Regions from separate parts of the Pseudoalteromonas sp. M58 genome, predicted to be linked through region 2. Evidence: predicted binding sites of a transcription regulator. Region 2 holds the regulator's gene; the other holds the start of a gene.
The links. Region 2 encodes LexA, which represses DNA repair genes until DNA is damaged. Its sites were predicted from a motif close to TACTGTATNNNNATACAGTA; they were not measured.
Positions count from the first base shown of each region.

Region 1: ruvC (crossover junction endodeoxyribonuclease RuvC) is a predicted target of LexA. The motif match lies at 8,531-8,550, and genes of this name have one in related genera.

Region 1 is NZ_CP152390.1:1,266,435-1,277,273, forward strand. Features, by position in the region: gene AAGD16_RS05880 (EAL domain-containing protein) at 1-775, opposite strand, end outside; gene AAGD16_RS05885 (response regulator) at 799-1,221, opposite strand; gene AAGD16_RS05890 (PAS domain S-box protein) at 1,218-2,699, opposite strand; gene AAGD16_RS05895 (MerR family transcriptional regulator) at 2,999-4,168, shown strand; tRNA gene AAGD16_RS05900 (tRNA-Pro) at 4,446-4,522, opposite strand; gene AAGD16_RS05905 (arylesterase) at 4,639-5,262, opposite strand; gene AAGD16_RS05910 (ABC transporter ATP-binding protein) at 5,263-5,976, shown strand; gene AAGD16_RS05915 (ABC transporter permease) at 5,966-8,467, shown strand; gene ruvC (crossover junction endodeoxyribonuclease RuvC) at 8,600-9,124, shown strand; gene ruvA (Holliday junction branch migration protein RuvA) at 9,127-9,744, shown strand; gene ruvB (Holliday junction branch migration DNA helicase RuvB) at 9,752-10,759, shown strand.
Region 2 is NZ_CP152390.1:3,158,249-3,169,087, forward strand. Features, by position in the region: gene ctaD (cytochrome c oxidase subunit I) at 1-1,121, opposite strand, end outside; gene coxB (cytochrome c oxidase subunit II) at 1,121-2,263, opposite strand; gene lexA (transcriptional repressor LexA) at 2,757-3,374, opposite strand; gene AAGD16_RS14575 (PaaI family thioesterase) at 3,573-4,016, shown strand; gene AAGD16_RS14580 (hypothetical protein) at 4,046-4,426, opposite strand; gene AAGD16_RS14585 (endonuclease) at 4,679-5,332, shown strand; gene hmpA (NO-inducible flavohemoprotein) at 5,372-6,553, opposite strand; gene norR (nitric oxide reductase transcriptional regulator NorR) at 6,719-8,284, shown strand; gene AAGD16_RS14600 (LysR family transcriptional regulator) at 8,290-9,186, opposite strand; gene AAGD16_RS14605 (NADPH-dependent FMN reductase) at 9,303-9,869, shown strand; gene AAGD16_RS14610 (TerB family tellurite resistance protein) at 9,877-10,320, opposite strand; gene AAGD16_RS14615 (hypothetical protein) at 10,416-10,796, shown strand.

The DNA of each region.
Region 1 (10,839 bases), 1.5 Mb from region 2:
ACTCTGCTAATTTTATTGGGTCGTTTACCTCAATCAGCACCTCTTGTAACAGAGTCTCATATTCTTGTATCGTGTGCGCAGCCCCTCTTAATAAAAAGATAAACTCATCTCCGCCAATACGCGCGAGTGTATCTTCTTTGCGTAATGTGCTTTTTAGTCTTTGGGCAATAGTTTTCAAAACGAAGTCACCGGTTTCGTGACCGTATTTGTCATTAATGGGTTTAAAATTATCTAAATCTAAATAGGCAACGGCGAGCTTTTGCTCAGATGTAATGGCCTGTTGGAGTTGATCAATTAAAATAGGGCGGCTTGCTAAGCCTGTTAGGCTATCGTAGTGTGCCATGTCATGGAGTTTTTTTTCTAAGTTTGCGCGTTGAATGGAGCTAGATATAGAGTGTATCAACTGATCGCTTTTTAATTGATTTTTAAGTAAATAATCGCTTGCTCCTAGCCGCATAGCTTCTGCTGCTATTTTTTCATCTCCCAAGCCCGTGACCATAATCACAGCACAGTGGTTATTTTCAGTCTTTCTAATATTATTTAGCAGGGTAAGTCCCGATCCGATACCTAATCGGTAATCAACAATGACACAATCAAACTCACCATGTTCAAGATAAGACATCGAGCTTTCAATAGAGGATGCCTCTGAAATTTTCGCCTGTATATTTGAGCGAGATATCATACGACGTATTTGTTCTCTATCAACCGCATCGTCATCAACAATGAGTAGGTTAATACTGTCGCAGGTTTCAAAATTATCTATTGAAGTTATCATATCCATATCTCTTGCAAAATGGCTTATTCAAGCTCAACGGCATGTATATAAGCATCCATAAGTGTCGCTAATTTGGCAAACTGCGGGCCAATTGCATGTTTCACCATATAACCTGCTACGTTGTTATGGTACGCGCGAGTGCGGTCGTTATCCTCATTGGAGGTTGTTAGTATAAATACAACGGTATCGTTTAATTTTTTATCTTTACGAATATGCTCTAAAAATTCAAACCCATTCATCACTGGCATATTCAGGTCTAGCAATACTAAGTAGGGCTCTGATATTACTTTTTGTTGTGCTTTTTCTCGTAACGCATCTAACGCCAGTTTTCCATTTTGTTTCCAAATTATTTTAATTTTAGGATCCACTTTTTTTAGGCTTCTTGTTACGGCTTCCGCGGCAACATCATCGTCTTCAACAAGCAGTATAGATAGATTTTTGATCATAAATTCTCTTTCCTTGCAAAGCGCGGCCACCAAACATGAAATGTAGACCCTTTTTGCGGTTCATTTGAGCTAACGGAAATGCGCCCACCATGAGCTTGTGCCAGACGCCGACTAATAGACAGCCCAATACCTGAGCCTGACTTATCGTCAGAGGTTGTTTGAAATAAACTAAAAATACGCTCGTAAGCCTCTGCTGGTATACCGGGGCCATCATCAGTCACAGTGATATGGCAAAGCGTATTTTCTGCTACACAACGAATCTCTATAGTTCCCTCTTTAGTGTCGTGGTGTTTAATGGCGTTACTTAATAAATTGCGGACAACGGTTTCAAGTGGCGTCCATGCAGTGACGATAGTATCTAATTGAATGTCTTTATGAAGCTTCATTCCAGCCGGTAAATCTAACAGTTCGGTAACGTTAGAAATTAATTTATGCATATCGATTACTTGAGTATCTTGGGTAGCTTTACCCGCCCTTGCATAGGCCAATAAATTATCGATTAACGTCTCCATTTTATGAATACGATCATCAATACGCGTTAAGTTGTATTCTACTTCAGGCGTGGTAGTGCCTAAATCTTCTTTAATCCATTCAATTAAGTTTGAAATGCCCCGCAATGGAGAGCGTAAATCATGAGAGGCTACATAGGTAAACTCTTTCAGGCTTGTGTTATTTTCTTTTAGCTCAGTTTCCATTCGTTTTCGTTCTGTTATATCTAACAACGAAACAAATACCATGTCTTCATCATTGGTATTTATAAAAGGGCTCAAGCCCACTTCAACGGGGAATTCTTTACCGTCTTTGTGTAACGCGGTTAAATCTCTGCCTACTCCCATACTTCTTACACTGGGTTCACGGTGGAATGAATGACGAAGTGCTGAGTGATGTCCTTGGTAGCGCTGGGGCAATAGCATTTCCATTTTTTTATCGAGTAGTTCTATTTCACTGTAGCCAAAAGATTTGCATAACGATTGATTTACCGCTTGTATAATGCCTGCTTGGTCAACTATTAACACACCATGTGGCGCAGCCTGAATAGATCGTTGAAACATATTATTTGCGCGCAGCCTTTGCGATATATCAACCAATGTAGCTAAAACTAATTCTTGTTGTCCGTGTATTGGGTTTAAACCTATTTCAATTGGGATTTGTTTACCACTTTTTTGACTCGCAAATAACTCACGGCCTTCACCCATTAAGCGTTTTCGAGGGTTAGCAAAAAACTGACTCATCAAGTGGGTATGATTGGCTTTAAATTGAGCTGGAAGTAAACTATCTATGTTCATCCCTATGAGTTCTGAATCCTCATAGCCTAGTATTTCAGATAGTTGATTATTGGCAAAAAGGATCTGAGCATCAGTATTAACTACCATTGCCCCCATGGGTAAACAATTAACTAGTTGAGTTAAAAATGCTTCATCCATATTTACAGTTAAACTTGGTGAGTTAGATTTTTTATTTACTTTTTTAAGGTCCATCAAGCATCCCGCAAGTAAATTTAGTTCCCATAATATAGTAATAGTCGAACAAGTAATGAACAGCAAATCTAGCGAAAGATCATGTTATTTAAATGCTCATTTTAATGATTTCTTCTTATATTTTAGCGAGTCATTATGGACGTACTGTTCAGTGTAAGGTATATAAAAAAGGCGCGTTTCTTCCAGCTATTTACAAAAATAATTTCATACCAACACAAAGAGTTTAGGTTGACACTTGACCTGTCTATTACTCTATAGTTTACATTTAACATCGCACTTAAAAATGTATGGAGTTATATGTGTATCGTATTTCTGAGCTAGGTGCATTAGTTGGTTTGTCGAGGACAACTTTACTTTATTACGAAAAGCTTAATCTAATTTCTAGTAAGAGGTTAGAAAACGGCTACCGAGTATATAGCGAAAGAGATTTACAGCAGGTGCGTTTAGTTCAGCACTTACAAAGTGGTGGGCTGAGCTTGGCTGAATGTAAATCTTGCCTCGATAGTAAGTTAGATAGGTCTGTTCTTAAGTTTCGTTATGGCGAACTAGAAGAAGACATTAAACGAAAACAAAAGTCATTGGCTTTGTTGTCGTCCCTATTAGGAGAAAACAGTAGTAAGTCATGGCATGAAATGCTTAGCGAAGTCGCTCCAGATGCGCATATTGACTGGTTAAAAACTCAAGGGTTTAACGAAAAGCAAGCTCTAAGAATTAGATGGTTATCAAAAGATATGAACGAACATGACAAATATATGCAAGATTTTATGAACATATTTGCAGCACTAGAATCTTGGGGGCCTAATAGTGAAGAGGACACGAAAAAAGCGTTTCATTTACTTAGTAACAATCCTAAACGAATTTTAGAGATTGGTTGTGGTAAGGGTAACTCAACAATATCACTCGAAAGATTATCGAACGCAGAAATAATAGCGACTGACAATGATCAAAGTGCGCTTGATAAATTAGAAGATAAAATAAAGCAGCATAACTTGAGTGAGCGGGTATCAACTAAATGCATCAGCATGACAGAATTAAACTTTGGCACTAAAAAGTTTGACGTTATTTGGGCTGAAGCCTCGGCTTATGTAATGGGTATAGAAAACGCCCTAAAAAAATGGAAATCGTTACTCATCGACGATGGCGCTTTGGTTTTTAGCGATTTAGTTTGGTTAACTGACAGCCCAAGTCAAGATGCTATTGATTATTGGAAGAGCGATTATCCAGATATACAAACAGTTAATACTCGTAAATCACAAATAGAAAAAGCGGGCTACCAGCTTCAGCATACATTTACAGTATCAGAGCAGGCTTGGAAGAATTATTACGAGCCACTTGAACAGCGCTTACAAGATGTTGCATTAAAAATGACTGGGTCACGAGCTGTGGTTGATATTCAAAATGAAATAGATTTATATAAATCTCATTTAGGCGAATTTGGTTATCAGTTTTTTATTGCTAAAAGGCTTTAAGACATTAATAACCATGGGCTAAACCCATAGAATAAATAATTTTAGCTTAAACACTATCCATATTAACCGGTTGAATGGTGTTTTTAATTATTATTTGAAAAGTATTTAAACGAGGTGTGATGCCACATAATCTAAATACCATGGAAATCAAAAAGCAGAAAAACAGTCAATAAATTGGTTGGTGCGATAATTGTACGATATTTTTTTGTATTAAATTAGGTAGAACGAAAGGAAAATGGTTTTTATTGAATAAAACTAAGTTTTGAAGGGATTTAAATGGTCGGTATGGAGAGATTCGAACTCTCGACCCCTGCCACCCCATGACAGTGCGCTACCAAGCTGCGCCACATACCGACTTCGACTGCAATAGTACGTGTATTTTTAAAAAAATCAATAAGCATTTGTTTGTTTGGATGTTTATTGCGCAAGCGTTTAATATTAAGCGCTTGCGCCAGAAGTTTTACACGGCCTTACTCTTTATTTAACCACTGGTTGATCGTGTTATACATTTCATCTCGTAGTATTGGTTGCGCAGTTTTGTTAGGGTGTAAGTTATCGTTTTGCATTAGCTCGCTTTTGCCTGCTACTTTAAGTACAAAAAACGGCATTAAATACGAGCCTGTGGCTTTACTAACACTGGCAAAGCTATCGGTGAACATTTTACTGTAACGTGGGCCATAGTTAGGTGGAATATAAATTTCCATTAGCGCGGTTTGTGCATCTATTGCTTGGCTTTTTTCAATTAGAGCGGTCAAGTTGTCTTGCATTTTAGTAACTGGAAAACCGCGTAGACCGTCATTAGCGCCAAGCTCTATGAGCACATGAGTTGGTTGATATTGCTCAAGCAATGCATCAAGTCTGCGCAGGGCGCCACCAGTGGTTTCACCACTAATACTGGCATTAACTAAGTTGATATTGCGTTGCTCGGCATCGTATTTATCTTGTAACAATTGCACCCAGCCTTGTTCTTGTTTTAAGCCATAGGCTGCGCTTAAACTGTCACCAAGTATTAAAATCGTGTTGTTAGCTGCCGCAGTAAGCGGGTTAATAACTAAAAATAAAATAAATACAAAACGTAGGATTGAATGAGTCATATGTCAGCGCTTTCTCAATTAAATATAATTCAAGTAAATGGTTTGTCTAAAGTTGTATCTACCCTTGAAGGTGAGTTGTCCATCCTCAGCGACATCAGCTTTAATGTCAAGCACGGTGAGTCTGTTGCTGTTGTTGGCACGTCGGGCTCAGGTAAATCCACTTTATTAAGTTTATTAGCAGGGCTTGATACGGCAAGCAGCGGCGAAGTAATGTTAGATGGGGAGCCGCTGCACGAATTAGACGAAGAAGCGCGGGCCGCACTCAGAGCTGCAAAAGTTGGCTTTGTGTTTCAGTCTTTTATGTTGGTACAAAGTTTAACTGCACTTGAAAACGTGATGCTACCGGCAGAGCTTGCAGGTAAAGAAGACGCCAAAGAACAAGCGCTCGCTTTGCTTGAAAAAGTAGGCTTAAGCCATCGGGTTGATCATTACCCGTCGCAGTTATCTGGTGGTGAGCAGCAGCGTGTTGCGATTGCCCGTGCGTTTGTGGGTTCGCCAAAAATATTGTTTGCCGATGAGCCATCAGCTAACTTAGATAGCAAAAATGGCCATATGATTGAGTCGTTATTATTTGATTTAAATAAGCAAAACGGAACAACCCTCATTTTAGTCACTCACGATGAAGCCTTAGCGCAAAAATGTGAACGCATTATTCAAATAGAGGCGGGGGAGCTGGTACAAAATTCAACAGAGGAAATGGCAAATGTGGGCTAAATTAGCGCTTAAACTATTTTCCCGTGAGTTTCGCCGTGGTGAACTAACCGTAATAAGCGCAGCCATTGCACTGGCGGTATTAACCGTGCTTACTTTATCTATGGTAACTGAGCGAATTGCACAAAGTATTGCGCAAAAAAGCAGTGCATTTATAGCAGCAGATCGTGTTCTTGCCAGCAATCACGCCATAGATACCGCCTTTATAACCAAAGCAGAACAACAAAACTTACAAACTGCACAAATGGTGTACTTTGACACTATGCTGTTTGCAAACGATCAAATGCAGTTTAGCTCGGTAAAGGCTGCATCAAACAGTTACCCGCTTAAAGGCCAATTGAAAGTTAAGTCGGGTTTGAATGCTCAAACTGAGGTTGCACCCGGTGCGCCAAGCCCTGGTAATGTATGGTTAAGTGAATCAGTTTTTTATAGCTTAAACATAAACGTAGGCGACCAAGTTGAATTAGGTGCCGCGTTATTTAACGTTGAAAAGGTAATTGTTGAAGAACCCGATGCGCCATTTAATGTGTTTTCAAGTAGCCGCAGGGTGCTTATAAACATAGATGATGTGGCAAAAACCGAAGTAATACAGCCAGGCAGTCGCGTATTTTACCGCCAGTTATATGCAGGTGATGAAAGCGACATCAACAGTTTTTACGATTGGTTAAAGCCGCAACTCAAAGAAAACCAAAATTGGTATGGTGTAAAAGACCGCCAGTCTCCTATTTCAAATAGCTTAAACAGAGCCGAAAGCTTTTTATTGTTAGCAGGTTTGCTGGGCATTATATTAGCCGCGGTTGCTATTGCAGTATCGGCTAAGCGTTATTGTGAGCGCCAATATGACCCAGTCGCAATGATGAAAACCTTAGGTGGCAGCCGCGATATGATCCGCAAAATTTACCTTATGCACTTATTAATGGTGTGTACCATGGCGGTAGTCGTTGGCCTTGCTATTGGTTACGGCTTACAAGAAGTTGCAACTGGTTACCTTGCAAAAAGCATGGGAACCGAACTGCCCATGGCAGGGTTTGAACCGTGGTTAGTCGCCATTAGCACCGGGGTTATTTGTGCGGTTATGTTTTCTATTAAGCCATTGTTAGATTTATTTGATATTCCACCACTTAGAGTGCTTCGCCGTAATTTAGGCGACCGCCTTGCGGTAAGTAAAATCCATTTAGGGCTTAGCGCCTTAACGGTATTTTTATTAATGTGGTTATTTAGTAACAATATTAAAATTACCCTTATTTTATTTGCCTCAACGCTTGCGCTTATTTTAGTGTTGTTTTTAATTTCTAAATTAATATTTGGCGGGGGCCGAAAGCTTGGTTTAAAGCCAGGTAACAGCTGGTCGTTGGCTATTGCGTCTATTCAAAAACGCGCCAACGTTAATGCGGTGCAGCTAATTAGTTTTTCGCTAGCGATTAAATTACTGTTGTTTTTAATTGTGCTAAAAAACGACATTATTTCGGATTGGCAGTCTCAGTTACCAAGCGATGCACCTAATGCCTTTTTGGTTAATATTACGCAAAATGAGCTGGATCCGGTAAATGAATACTTAGCGCAAAAAGGCATTCAAGTGTCGGAGTTTTACCCAACGATTCGTGGCCGCGTGAATGCAGTAAATGGCGAAGCAGTAGCACGTGAAGTGTCATTGCAAGACAACGAGAAAAAAGACGAAGAAGCCCGCTCAGGAATTGGCCGCGAGCTTAACTTAACTTGGCTTAACGAAGTCCCCTCACAAAATGACATTATAGATGGCCAGTGGTTTGGCGATGACGCAGTAGCTGAGGCCTCACTTGAAGAGTCGATGATGAAGCGCCTTGATGTGAAAATGGGCGATACCCTTACGTTTTTAATTGGTGCGCAGTCGTTCGACGCTAAAATTACCAGTGTACGTAAAGTTAATTGGGCCACGCTTAAACCTAACTTTTTCATTATTTTAAGCCCTGATGTGTTGAGCAGCTTTCCGGCCACGTATATTTCATCAGTACGTATTGAGCCTGAGCAAAAGCGTGACTTTAGCCAGCTATTGCGGGCATATCCCACTATTACAGCGATTGATGTAGACAACTTTGTTAAACAAATTCAATCGACTATTGAGCAAGTGTCGTTAGCTATTGGTTTTGTACTGGCTATAGTGGTGTTGTGTGGCGCGTTGGTACTTATATCGCAGGTGCAAGCGAGCTTAGGTGAGCGGATGCAAGAAATTGTGATACTGCGTACGTTAGGTGCTAAAAGCCGATTAATCAAAAATGCCACCTTGTATGAGTTTTTATTACTGGGCGGTTTAGCCGGACTGGTGGCTGCATTTTTCAGTGATATAGCACTGTTATTAGTGCAGCAGCAAATGTTTGATTTAGCGGGTAAGCTGCATCCTAACATATGGATTATAGGCCCCGTTGCTGGCGGCGTGTTTGTAGCAGGATTAGGCTATTTTATGATTGCCCGTACGCTTAAACAAAATACCCAAGGCTTAGTGCGCGCATTGGCGTAAACTTTCCAGCCAAATAGCGTTTAAATGCCTACTTTTTAAGTAGGCATTTTTGTTTTTGCTTTGTACTGGTAATTTATACAGTGCTCTGGCATTATTAGCACTATTAATAAATAACAATAATGAGAGTGCTGTTTGGCCATAATTTTAGGGATCGATCCGGGCTCGCGTTTAACGGGTTACGGTGTGGTTGCGCATCAAGGTGCCAAGTTTACATACTTAGGCAGTGGCTGTATTAAATTAGCCGATCATGACTTTCCCACCCGACTTAAAATGATTTACCGGGGCATTACGCAACTTATAGAGCAATTTTCGCCTGAAACATTTGCTATAGAAAAAGTATTTATGGCGCGTAACCCTGATTCTGCTTTAAAGCTAGGTCAAGCCCGTGGTGCTGCGATTGTCGGTGCCTCTATGGCCGACTTACCGGTTTTTGAATACTCAGCACGGCAAATAAAGCAAGCCGTTGTGGGTAACGGTGGGGCAGATAAATCGCAAGTTCAACATATGGTTAAAAACATACTTAAACTGCCAGGTACGCCGCAAGCCGATGCGGCGGATGCGCTTGCAATTGCAATTTGCCATGCCCACTCTGAACAAAATTTAATAAAACTAGCGGGTAGCGCAAGCAAAACCGTTAGAGGACGTCTAAGGAAATAACAATGATAGGTCGCTTAAACGGCGTGTTAGTTGAAAAACAGCCCCCAGAAATACTATTAGAAGTGAGCGGCGTTGGCTACGAAGTACAAATGCCAATGACCTGTTTTTACGATTTGCCTAAAGTCGGTGACAACGCCATTGTGTACACTCATTTTGTAGTACGCGAAGACGCACAGTTATTGTTTGGCTTTAATAATAAAACCGAACGTGCGTTATTTAGAGAGCTGTTAAAAGCCAATGGAGTAGGGCCTAAATTAGGCTTAGCCATTTTGTCGGGCATGTCGGCGCAGCAGTTTGTAAGTTGTGTAAATAATGAAGATGCCACTGCCTTGGTTAAATTGCCAGGGGTGGGCAAAAAGACCGCAGAGCGCTTAGTGCTCGAAATGAAAGACAGATTAAAAAATTGGGGTAATGACTTATTTACCCCATTTAGCGATAGCGCCGTAATAGAGCCTGCGAGCGATGCAACTATAGCCAATAATGCGGCCGATGATGCGGTTTCGGCGTTAGTGGCGCTCGGTTATAAATTGCCACAAGCGCAAAAAGCAGTAAAATCAGTAAGCAAACCCGATATGTCGACTGAGGTTCTAATTAAAGAATCTTTGAAATCAATGCTGTGAGTAAATTATGATCGAAGCTGATCGCTTAATAGATGCTGCTGAAAAAACCAACGAAGACACCATAGACCGTGCTATTAGGCCTAAGTTATTGGCCGACTATCGTGGTCAGCCGCATGTTAAGCAACAAATGGAAATATTTATTGAAGCTGCGCGTAGCCGCAGCGAAGCGTTGGATCACTTATTGATATTTGGCCCACCAGGCTTAGGTAAAACCACGCTTGCTAATATTGTGGCGAACGAATTAAACGTAAATATTAAAACCACGTCTGGGCCTGTGCTTGAAAAAGCGGGCGATTTAGCCGCATTACTCACTAACCTTGAAGAGGGTGATGTACTGTTTATTGATGAAATTCACCGTTTGAGCCCGCAAGTTGAAGAAATACTCTACCCGGCAATGGAAGATTACCAGCTCGATATTATGATAGGTGAAGGCCCTGCAGCGCGTTCTATTAAGCTTGATTTACCCGCATTTACACTCATTGGTGCAACTACCCGTGCGGGATCATTAACTTCTCCACTGCGTGACCGTTTTGGTATTGTTCAGCGCTTAGAGTTTTACTCTGTGGAAGACTTATCGCATATTGTGGGGCGCTCAGCGCATTATCTTAGTTTAGAAATGTGTGACGATGGCGCGGCCGAAATAGCCAAACGTTCGCGCGGTACGCCACGTATTGCAAATCGTTTATTGCGCCGAGTGCGCGATTACACCCAAGTAAAGTCAGACGGTACGGTTAATGCTGAGGTGGCCCAACAAGCCCTCGACATGATTGACGTTGATAAAAGCGGTTTTGATTACATGGATCGTAAATATTTACTCGCCATCATCGAAAAGTTTATGGGTGGCCCTGTTGGCCTTGACAACTTAGCCGCGGCAATAGGCGAAGAGAAAGAAACCATAGAAGATGTGATTGAACCCTTTTTAATTCAACAAGGATTTATTCAGCGTACGCCGCGAGGGCGAATTGTCTCTGATAATGCGTACCACCATTTTGGCTTGTTACCTAAAAAAGATTAAATAACCAGAATAACTAGACTCTTTCTAAAGCCACTGTCATTTTAACGACAGTGGCTTTTTAGTATGAGCAAAGGCTAAAT
Region 2 (10,839 bases):
ATCAACCCCGAAAAACCACCTAAAGTAAACAACACAATAAATGCGATACTAAACAGCATTGGCACTTCAAAGCTAATAGACCCGCGCCACATAGTCGCTACCCAGTTAAATACTTTTACGCCGGTAGGTACCGATATCAGCATAGTCGCGTACATAAAAAACAACTCACCCGCCACGGGCATACCAGTGGTAAACATATGATGCGCCCACACAATAAAGCTCAACAAGGCAATGGAGGAGGTGGCATACACCATAGAGGCATAACCAAATAGTTTTTTACGTGAAAAGGTGGGAACAATCGTAGAAATAATGCCAAAGGCAGGCAAAATCATAATATAAACTTCAGGGTGACCAAAAAACCAAAAAATATGTTGGAACATCACCGGATCGCCACCACCAGCGGCATCAAAGAAACTGGTCGCGAAGTATTTATCGGTGAGCACCATAGTAACTGCACCAGCAAGTACCGGCATAACTGCAATAAGTAAAAACGCCGTGATCAACCATGTCCACACAAATAACGGCAGCTTCATCCACGTCATACCCGGAGCACGCATATTTACTATGGTGACCACCACATTAATGGCCCCCATAATCGAACTAATACCCATAATATGCACAGCAAATACAAACATTGCTGTGTTGTCGTTACTATAAGTGGTGGAAAGCGGCGCGTAAAAGGTCCAACCAAATGCAGGGCCACCACCAGGCATAAATAATGAAGCTAATAGGATTAAAAACGCAAACGGTAAAATCCAAAAGCTCCAGTTATTCATTCTCGGTAAGGCCATATCTGGCGCACCAATCATTAGCGGGATCATCCAGTTTGCCAAGCCGGTAAAGGCTGGCATAACCGCACCAAACACCATTATTAAACCATGCACTGTGGTCATTTGATTAAAAAAGTGAGGATCAACCAGTTGTAGGCCCGGCTGAAATAACTCAGCTCGAATAACCATCGCCATTGCCCCACCAATTAAAAACATGGTGAGTGAAAAAATTAAATATAAGCTACCTATATCTTTATGGTTGGTTGTAAATAACCAGCGCTTAAAGCCTGTGGCAGGTTGATGGGCATGATGAGCCTCATTGGTATTAGGTTGTTCTGCAATGCTACTCATTATTTAGCCTCCCCATCAGCATCCAGTGCCGCTTGTATCTCGCTCGGTTGAATTACATCACCAGTGTCATTACCCCACGCGTTGCGTTTATAGGTAATAACAGCTGCTATTTGCTTGATTGATAATTGCTTTGCGAAAGACTGCATAGCCGTACCTGGTTTACCGTGGAGCAAAATATCTATATGCCCTTTGATATCACCTATGACTATTGGGCTGCCTTTAAGAGCCGGAAAAACACCCGGCAAGCCTAATCCTGTTGGCTGATGGCACGCCGCGCAGCTCGCCATATAAACCTGCTCACCAAGCGCCATCAGCTCTTCTTTTGGTACAACTTGGTCTAATAACGCAGCGTCTGCTGCAGCTGCTTTTTGCTTGGCTTGTTTAGCCTCTGCTAACCACGTTTTGAAGTCTTCTTCTGTTTTAGCTTCTACCACAACAGGCATAAAACCATGATCTTTACCGCAAAGCTCTGCACACTGCCCACGGTAAGTACCAACCTCATTAATATTGGTCCATGTTTCATTAATAAACCCAGGGTTTGCATCTTTTTTAACGGCAAAGTCAGGCACCCACCATGAGTGAATAACATCATCTGAAGTCATTAAAAAACGTACTTTTTGATTAATTGGTAGTACCAGCGGTTTATCGACCTCGAGTAAATAATTCGGGTTTTTATCAGCAAGGTTGGTTATTTCATTTTGAGGTGTAGCTAGCATGGAATAAAACTCAACGTCCTCCCCCATATACTCGTAATGCCACTTCCACTGTGAGCCTGTAATTTTAATGGTGAGATCAGCTTTGCTGGCATCCTCCATGGCAATTAAGGTTTTAGTCGCAGGAATGGCCATAACAATTAATATGACAAAAGGGATCGCAGTCCACAGTATTTCTACTTTGGTGCTTTCATGGAATTGGGCAGGGACAGCCCCTTTAGATTTGCGATGATGAATGAGTGCCCAAAACATAATGGCAAACACGATCACCCCAATCACACAACATATTAAAAAAATAGTCATGTGCAGTTGGTATACATTATTACTTATATCGGTTACGCCTTTACGCATATTATATTGGCTATTAGCAAGCACATTCTGCGAAAAAACAAACAATATAAGCCACAAGGAAGAACTCAGCTTACCCATGTGACGGCTCCTTTGATGCTATTGCTGACGCAAAGCGAAGAGGCATACGGCTTAAACGCCTATTCGTTATTTTTATTTTTTATAAGGGTGCTGGATTTAGTAAATGTGTGTTCTCAAAACGACTAAGCTGTGAGTTATTTTTATTCCAGCTCTTTAATAACTAGTTAAAAAATAAACAATAAGCAAGGTGAGTATGAAAAATAAACAAGGTGTATTTTTTAAAATGCGCAGCTAAAAAAATAGCAACTAGTCAGGCAATTAATCTAAGAGTCAGGTTTAGTAAGGGGTGTATTGAAATTACAGGATAGAAATATAAAAAATTGTTAACTTAAAAAAGCAGAGTAAATTTGTTTATTTATAAAGTATTTAGTGATTTTATTTATGATAGGAGAAGCACTTGACAACATATAGTCATACATTTGATAAGTTAGACATTGTGCTGCTAACAAACCCAGCGCCTAATCACTATTAAGCGCTAAATTATGCTTTAATACTACATCCAGTCAGCGTTACGAATAACACCTACCGCTAAGCCTTCAATATTGAACGACTCATTTTCTAAATCGACCTCAATAGCTGAAAACTCATCATTTTCAGCATGTAAGAGTACTTTTCTGCCCGCTTTTTCTAAACGCTTCACGGTTACATCGTCGTCAACACGGGCAACAATAACTTGTCCATTTTCGGCAACTTGGGTTTTATGCACAGCAAGTAAATCACCATCCATAATACCAATGTCTTTCATACTCATACCGTTAACACGCAATAAAAAATCGGCCGCAGGTTTAAACATTAAAGGGTCAATTTTACAGTGGCTTTCTACATGCTGTTGCGCCAATATAGGCTCACCGGCAGCCACCCTGCCAATTAAAGGTAAGCCTAACTGCTCTGGCTCCTCTTCTTCAACAAGCTGAATGCCCCGACTCGCGCCTGGCTTCATTTTAATCACACCTTTTTTGGCCAGTGCTTTTAAGTGTTCTTCTGCAGCATTCGCACTTTTAAAACCCAGTGTTTGTGCAATTTCGGCACGTGTAGGAGGCATACCAGTGTCTTTAATAAACACTTTAATGAGTTCGAGTATTTGCGCTTGGCGTTTCGTTAATGGTCGCATACAACTGGTTTTCCATACAGTACAATTAACTGTGAGTATATACAGTTATTTAAAAATCGCAAATATAAATTAATGCCTTATATGCCGTTATCATCAAACAATAACCTACTTTAAAAGCAGGGTGATAAATGTAATTATTAGCAACGCATTATCATATTAATAAATTTTAATTCTCAATTACTTATCCAAGGAGCTAGCATGAGTATTTGGCATCAACCGATTACATTAGAGTTTTGTAAGCAATTAGATCAAGGTATTACAGGCCAAGGGACACTCATGAAAACCATGGGAATAGAGATCAGTGAAATTGGTGATGACTACTTAGTGGCAACTATGCCGGCAATTCCAGAGCATCATAACCCTATGGGTATCGTTCATGGTGGTGCAAATGTGGTGCTTGCTGAAACAGTAGCAAGTTATGCCGCTAATTTTGTAGTTGATTTCAATCGGTTTTATTGTGTTGGCCAAGAGATCAGTGCAAGTCATTTAAAGGCATCACGCAATGGCACATTAACGGCCACAGCGAGAGCTTATCATATCGGCAAACGCAGCTCGGTTTGGGATATTAAAATAACCAATAGCCGCAATGAGCTTTGCTGCGTATCACGGATGACCGCAGCCGTAGTTGAGCGAAAAGGCTAGTAAGTCAATTAACCAAGGTTGAAATTAAATTACTTTTCGAGAGGGTAAATAGTAATTTCTACGCCTGCACCAATTGCAGATATACGTAACAAGGTATCTGCATGTAAGGCTTGGTTAAAGCATTTTGGCGAAGTGCCAGACTCAAACCCCATATCGAAGGTTCTGCGTGAGCAACTCAACCATTGCTTTAATGCATTGCGTGAACACGACTCGATTAACTCACACAAGTGATTAATCGCTTTATCTGGCGTGGTTATTTCACCTGCAACCTCTATGCGAGCAAGTTGACGGTATTCGTCTTTATCATAATGTAAAATAGTTGCGACCTTTTTTAAATCAGCAACTAATACGCTAATATCTTGCTTTGACTCAAGCTCTAGATCTACATTTAAAAATTGAATTTCCGACATTATCTCGTTTTTACCCTCTATTAATTTCATTGCAAACTTTAACGCAGTTTTACCGTTATACCAAATCAACAACGCAGGAATCACCTCATTAACGCATTTTTAGCGTTAGCCTCTGAATATTGCCCACTATTTACTCCTCAAAAACGCCCTCTACAAAATACGCAAATTAAAATTAAAGCATGCCGGTGGCAGTTTACTTTTTTATTCTAGGCCTTAAACTAGCCGCTCCTGTAGTTCACGTATGTGATGGATATGATTCGGTTTATTTTAGCTTTGTTGGCTTGCTGTGCTTGTTTTTCAGCAATGGGCGAACAATTTACGCGGTTTTCGAGTGCCAAAAAGCACTTAATTAATACCCTTCCCGAAAACGCTAAAAGTATTTATTGTGGTTGCGATATAAAAAAACAAGGCAAAAAGTTAGTACCCGATCCTACCCATTGTGGCTACGTGCCTCGCAACACACTAACCCGCTCAGGCAAAGTAAATCAACGTGCATTGCGAATTGAATGGGAACATATTGTCCCTGCATGGGAATTTGGTCACCAGTTACAATGTTGGCAAGATGGTGGGCGTAAAAACTGCCGCAAAGTTAGCGCTAAGTTTCGCATGATGGAAGCCGATATAAACAATTTAGCCCCTGCAATTGGTGAAATTAACGCCGATCGCTCAAACTATCGCTTTGGTATGTTAGCCCAAAACGCGACGCAATATGGTCGCTGTGAGGTTAAAGTTAATTTTAAACAACGTGTTGTTGAACCGCCTGTTCATGCACGTAAACGCATTGCCGATGCGTACGCTTACATGCAAAAAACGTATGGTTTAAAAATTTCAGCTAAACAACAAAAGCTATTTAATGCTTGGCAACAACAAGCTTATGCTGCTAACACAAATAGTAAAAAGCTGTAAGTTTAAATTAAAAGCGTGTAACACACGCTTTTAATTAACCTATAACGCTTGGTGTGGTCCAAATATTTCGTAGTGAATGTTTGAGCTTTGCACACCTAAATCAAGTAGCTGGCCTTTTACGTTAGCCATAAATGATGCTGGTCCACACAAATAAAATGCCCCTTCGCTAATAGGTAATGATGCCTCAAGCACCGTTAAATCCATTAGCCCAGTGAAATCACACTCCTCGCCACCTTGATTAAACCAAGTAAATGTTTTTAGCTGTGGATGCATTGCCGTTTGCTGCGCTAAATACCCTTTAAATGAAAATTCGCGGCTATTTTCACACGCGTGCAAATAACTAATCGCTTGATTTTTATCACCACTAAGTAGCGTTTGCAGCATTGCCATCATCGGGGTTTGGCCAACACCTGCTGAAATAAGTACCACTGGAGTTGTCTCATTTTTTAAAATAAAATCTCCCGCTGGCGGGTATAACTCTACTCGTGCGCCTTGCTCTAGTGAGTGTAAATAATTAGACACCACGCCAGGCTTTGGTAGGCACTCTTTTTTAACGCTAATACGATAGTTTTTAGCATTGCTCTTTTGCGAAATAGAATACTGGCGGATCTCTTCATATTCTGCGCCCTCAGGCTTAACTTTAATGCCAATGTACTGTCCTGGCTTGTAGGTAATAACTGCTTTACCATCCACAGGTGTCAGCGTAAAACTAGTTACGAATTCAGATTCAACATGTTTATCAGTAATTTCAAACTGGCGCGTGCCTGCCCAGCCACCATGGTTGTTTTTACTGTGCGCATACAATGCCGCTTCTTCGGTAATACAAATATCAGCAAGTACACCGTAGGCTTCGCGCCACGCATATTCAACATCGGCAGTAAACTGCTCAGGAATAAGCTCTTTTAACGTACCAATTAAATGTGCGCCCACAATAGGATAATGCTCAGGTAAAATATTTAAGCTGGTATGCTTATGATTAATTCGCGCTAGCGCCTCTTTTAACACGGCTAAATTATCAATATTTTGCGCGTACGCAGCCAACGCATTAAATAATGCAAATTGCTGACGACCCGTTTCTTGATTAGTCATATTAAAAATATGTTTAAGTTCGGGGTTATGACTAAACATGCGCTTGTAAAAATGATCGGTTACGACCGTACCTGCCTCTGCAAGCAATGGCACCGTGCTTTTAACTATTTGTATGGTTTTATCGGATAACATGTTTATTTCCTATGTACTAACTAACTGCTTGCATTTAGCATTACACAGAGCGTGCCAACTAATTAAACCTATAATATTCAAAAGGTTAAATTAACTCACTTTACAAGATGAGTCTTTATGACCTACTATAAAACCTGTAAAAATACACTAACAGGTCATTTTGACATGAACCAACAATTCAACCTGACGCAAGTTGCATTAGAACTTGCGCAAAGTACGTTACATGCTCACAGTTTTGAGCAACTTTTAGCCACGGTTGAACGTGTTATTCCCAGCGATGCCAGTGCATTATTAATTCGCCAAGGTGAGCAATTAAAACCCTTAGCCATTAAAGGTCTTATGCCCGATAGCCTAGGACGACGTTTTGATATTGCGGAGCATCCTCGCCTTAAAGCCATCTGCAGTAGTCGTTTGGCTCTGCAATTTGCACATGACTGTCCACTACCTGATCCATACGACGGGCTACTACTGGCTAAAACCGGTGATATTCCAGTGCATGCCTGCTTAGGGTTACCCCTTTATGATAAAAACGCACTACTTGGCATTCTGACCTTTGATAGCCTTAACGCCAATGCGTTTTACGGTATTACCACTGATACACTCAACACCTTACAAACCTTGTGCAGTGCGCACTTTAAAACAGCCCTAGAGCTTGCCCATTACAAACAACATGCGCAGCACTCTAGTGAATTAGTACAAGCGTTAAACCGTGAGGCGCTCAAACGTGATGGTGGTGAAATTATTGGCCAAAGCTCTACAATACAAACGCTTAAAAATGAGATAAAACTGGTTGCGGCATCAAACTTTAGTGTCCTTATTTTAGGTGATACTGGGGTCGGCAAAGAGTTGGTGGCACGTAATATTCACTTACACTCCGCACGTAAAGATCAGCCATTAATTCATTTAAATTGTGCATCACTGCCTGAAAACCTCGCAGAAAGTGAATTTTTTGGCCATGCAAAAGGCGCTTTTACCGGCGCCCAAAATGCCCGCCAAGGTAAATTTCAGTTAGCCGATGGCGGCACCTTATTTTTAGATGAAATCGGCGAGCTGCCTCTGGCTATGCAAAGTAAATTATTACGCGTACTGCAAAGTGGCGAAGTACAAACCGTTGGCGAAGATGAACTTAAATATGTCGATGTTAGAGTGATTGCAGCAACCAATCGCGACCTAAAACACGAAGTAACACAAGGACGGTTTCGCGCCGATTTGTACCATCGATTAAGTGTTTATCCACTCACAGTCGCTCCATTGAAAGCCCGTGATGAAGATGTTATTTTATTAGCCGGTTATTTTGCAGAAAAAACAGCCCGCAAGCTCGCTATTAAACAGCTAAAACTCAGTATTGAAACGCAACTGCTGCTTAAAAAATATGACTGGCCAGGCAATGTGAGGGAGCTTGAGCATGTGATTAATCGGGCTGCATTAAAGGCTAAGCAACATCAGTGGCAGCAACCAATTATTACTATTGAACCTGCGCATTGTGAGCTAAATTTAAGCGCTGTTAACACCTTAGCTCTTGAACACTCAAACCAGCTTGTAATCCCACCTTTAGCAAACAACATTTCGTTAAAGCAAGCCATAGATACCTATACTCAGCAACTTATAATACAGCAACTTAAACAACATAATTATAACTGGGCAAGCACAGCGCGTAGTTTACAGGTGGACCGCGCTAACTTAACGCGGCTAGCCAAGCGCTTAGGTGTTTCAATAAAAAAATCGTTGTAGCCTTTTTAACTTAACTTTCGCTGCCTAAAATAATTTTTTAATAGCTGACTAAACGCTTGAACTTTTGCCGTTCGATGCACTAAATGATGCGTAACCAGCCACAAATCGGTTGGCCAACTCAATTCATTAGGCAGTACAGGGACTAAATCAGAGTATTGCGCTGCAACATCATGCTGTAATCCGCCAATACCGAGTCCTTTAACTATGGCGCGGGTCGCTTCTGAGGTTTCTGACACTCTTAGCTTAACTTGCGACGGGGGAATATTTTCATCAACCCATGCAAAGTAAGGCACTTTGGCATTATACCCTGCTACACCTGACACAAAGCTATGCAGCGATAGTTGCGCTAATGTTTGTGGCAACCCATAACGGCTAATGTAATGCTTTGATGCATAAAATCCTGACGAGAGCGCCGCTAAATGCTGAGCAATATAATCACCCTCATCCGGTCTGGGTCCAGCTCTTACTGCGATATGTGCTTGGCCATGATCTAAACGTAAGCGTTTTTGATCCATAATCACTTGTAATTGCACTTGCGGATGCAAGGTTTGAAACTGCTCACACACCTCACTTAATACATCAATAAAGCCACTAACTGTGGTGAGTAACAAGCTACCTTGCAAGGTGCTATCTGCAGCAATAATGTCATTATGTAGGCGCTCTAGTTCACCATTAATCGCTTGTGCTGTGGTAAATAACTTAGCGCCAATTTCTGTGACTTTGTAGCCGCGAGCATGGCGATGAAATAGTCGCGCATTTAAGCTTTTTTCTAAGTTATTTATTCGCCTGAGCACCGTACTATGGTGAACATCTAACACTTCGGCCGCGGCAGTTAAAGTACCTAAGCGCGCTACCTCGTAAGCAACCTTCAGGTCTTGCCAATCATTAAATTGAATTGCCATGATAACTACTCTTTAATCTGTGCATATACGCACACAAGTTTTGCGTTTATTTGGCTTTTCTGCAAGTGATTATTTGTTAAAGTCACATTATACAAACTCATTATCAGGAGCAGCTCATGACAACACCAAAAATTATTGCCCTAGCAGGTAGCTTACGTAAAGATAGCTTTCATCAAAAACTCATTAACGAAGCGGCACGCTTTGCTTTAGAAAGTGGCGCTGAAGTAGAAGTGATTAAACTCGCAGACTTAGCCATTCCTATGTTTGATGAAGATCTCGAGGCACAAGGCACACCAGCCGGTGTACAACAACTTAAAGACAAACTTCGCGCAGCCGATGGCATTTTGCTGGCCAGCCCAGAATATAATGGCTCTATTACCGCCGTGTTAAAAAATGCTATTGATTGGGTATCGCGCACCGAACAAGGCGCAGAGCCTGCATTTGCAAATAAAGTAACCGCGTTATATGCAGCCTCACCAGGTGGGTTGGGCGGTTTACGGGGCTTAAATCATGTGCGTGATATATTATCAGGCATTGGCAGCTTAGTATTAGCGAACCAACTGGCAGTACCGGCTATTCATACTTTATTAGATGACAACGGTCGAATTAGCGACCCCGCTACCGCTGAAAAAGTGGCTGGTCTTGCACAGCAGTTAGTTAGCGTAGCAAGTAAGCTTAAATAAGCAGCCACTATAACTTTGTTGCTGCAAGCTTTGCAGCAATAAAGTCTTCATGGGTAACATACAATAAATTAGCAACACGACGAATAACGTATTCTTCTTGTGGATCAAGTTCTCCATCGGAGTACGCTAAACGCCAAAGTAATTCAACTATATCAATGCGTTGCTGTGCACTACATTGATTGTTAATTTGCTTAGAAAATTGAAAATAATCAATGGCGTCATCTAAGCTTGCACTTGCTTGCTCGGTTAACTCATCTACTGCTTCATCCGTTAAATCAAAATATTTTTTTAATGTTAGACTTAGCGTATGTTGCTCATCAGCCTGTAAATCGTTATCCGCTCGCATTACCTCAATTAATAATGCGGCAACCGCTGTTTTTAAATCATGTTGTTCAATATCATAATCTTGCTGATCAATACTCGAAAAAAGCTGTTTAATTTGCTTGAACATCACATTTCCCCTTTTTGGGTGTTAGACTTATATTATAACGGGTTTAATAGATATGCTGATCACACTACCCAAAATCAAGATGGAGTTAAAGGTTTATGAGTATAAAAGCCAATCATTACATACATGGAATCATTAGCTGCTGTTTATTAACGGGGTGTTTGAGTGTGTCGGCAGAGCAAAGTGAAATGCAGCGACTTTATGATTTTGATGAAAAGGTGCATTATAAGCAAACTCAAATAGACACTAACAATTACCACTTAGAAATACAGTCTGACGACTACCCACATTTTAGAAACCAAAGTGTGTTTTTGTTGCGCCACGCAAATCGTTTATGTCACGATAATCCTTTTATGTTAAAAGTGACCGAGGGCGTACAGGAGTACCAACGCTTTCCAACTAAACCGCGTGCTTATCAGCCACCGCTCAGTGTATTTGTGCAGTGTGAAATGCCTGCAGAAAAAACCTCAAAAAAATAACACCTCGTTATTTTCAGTAAAACCACTGAGTATTAAAATAGCC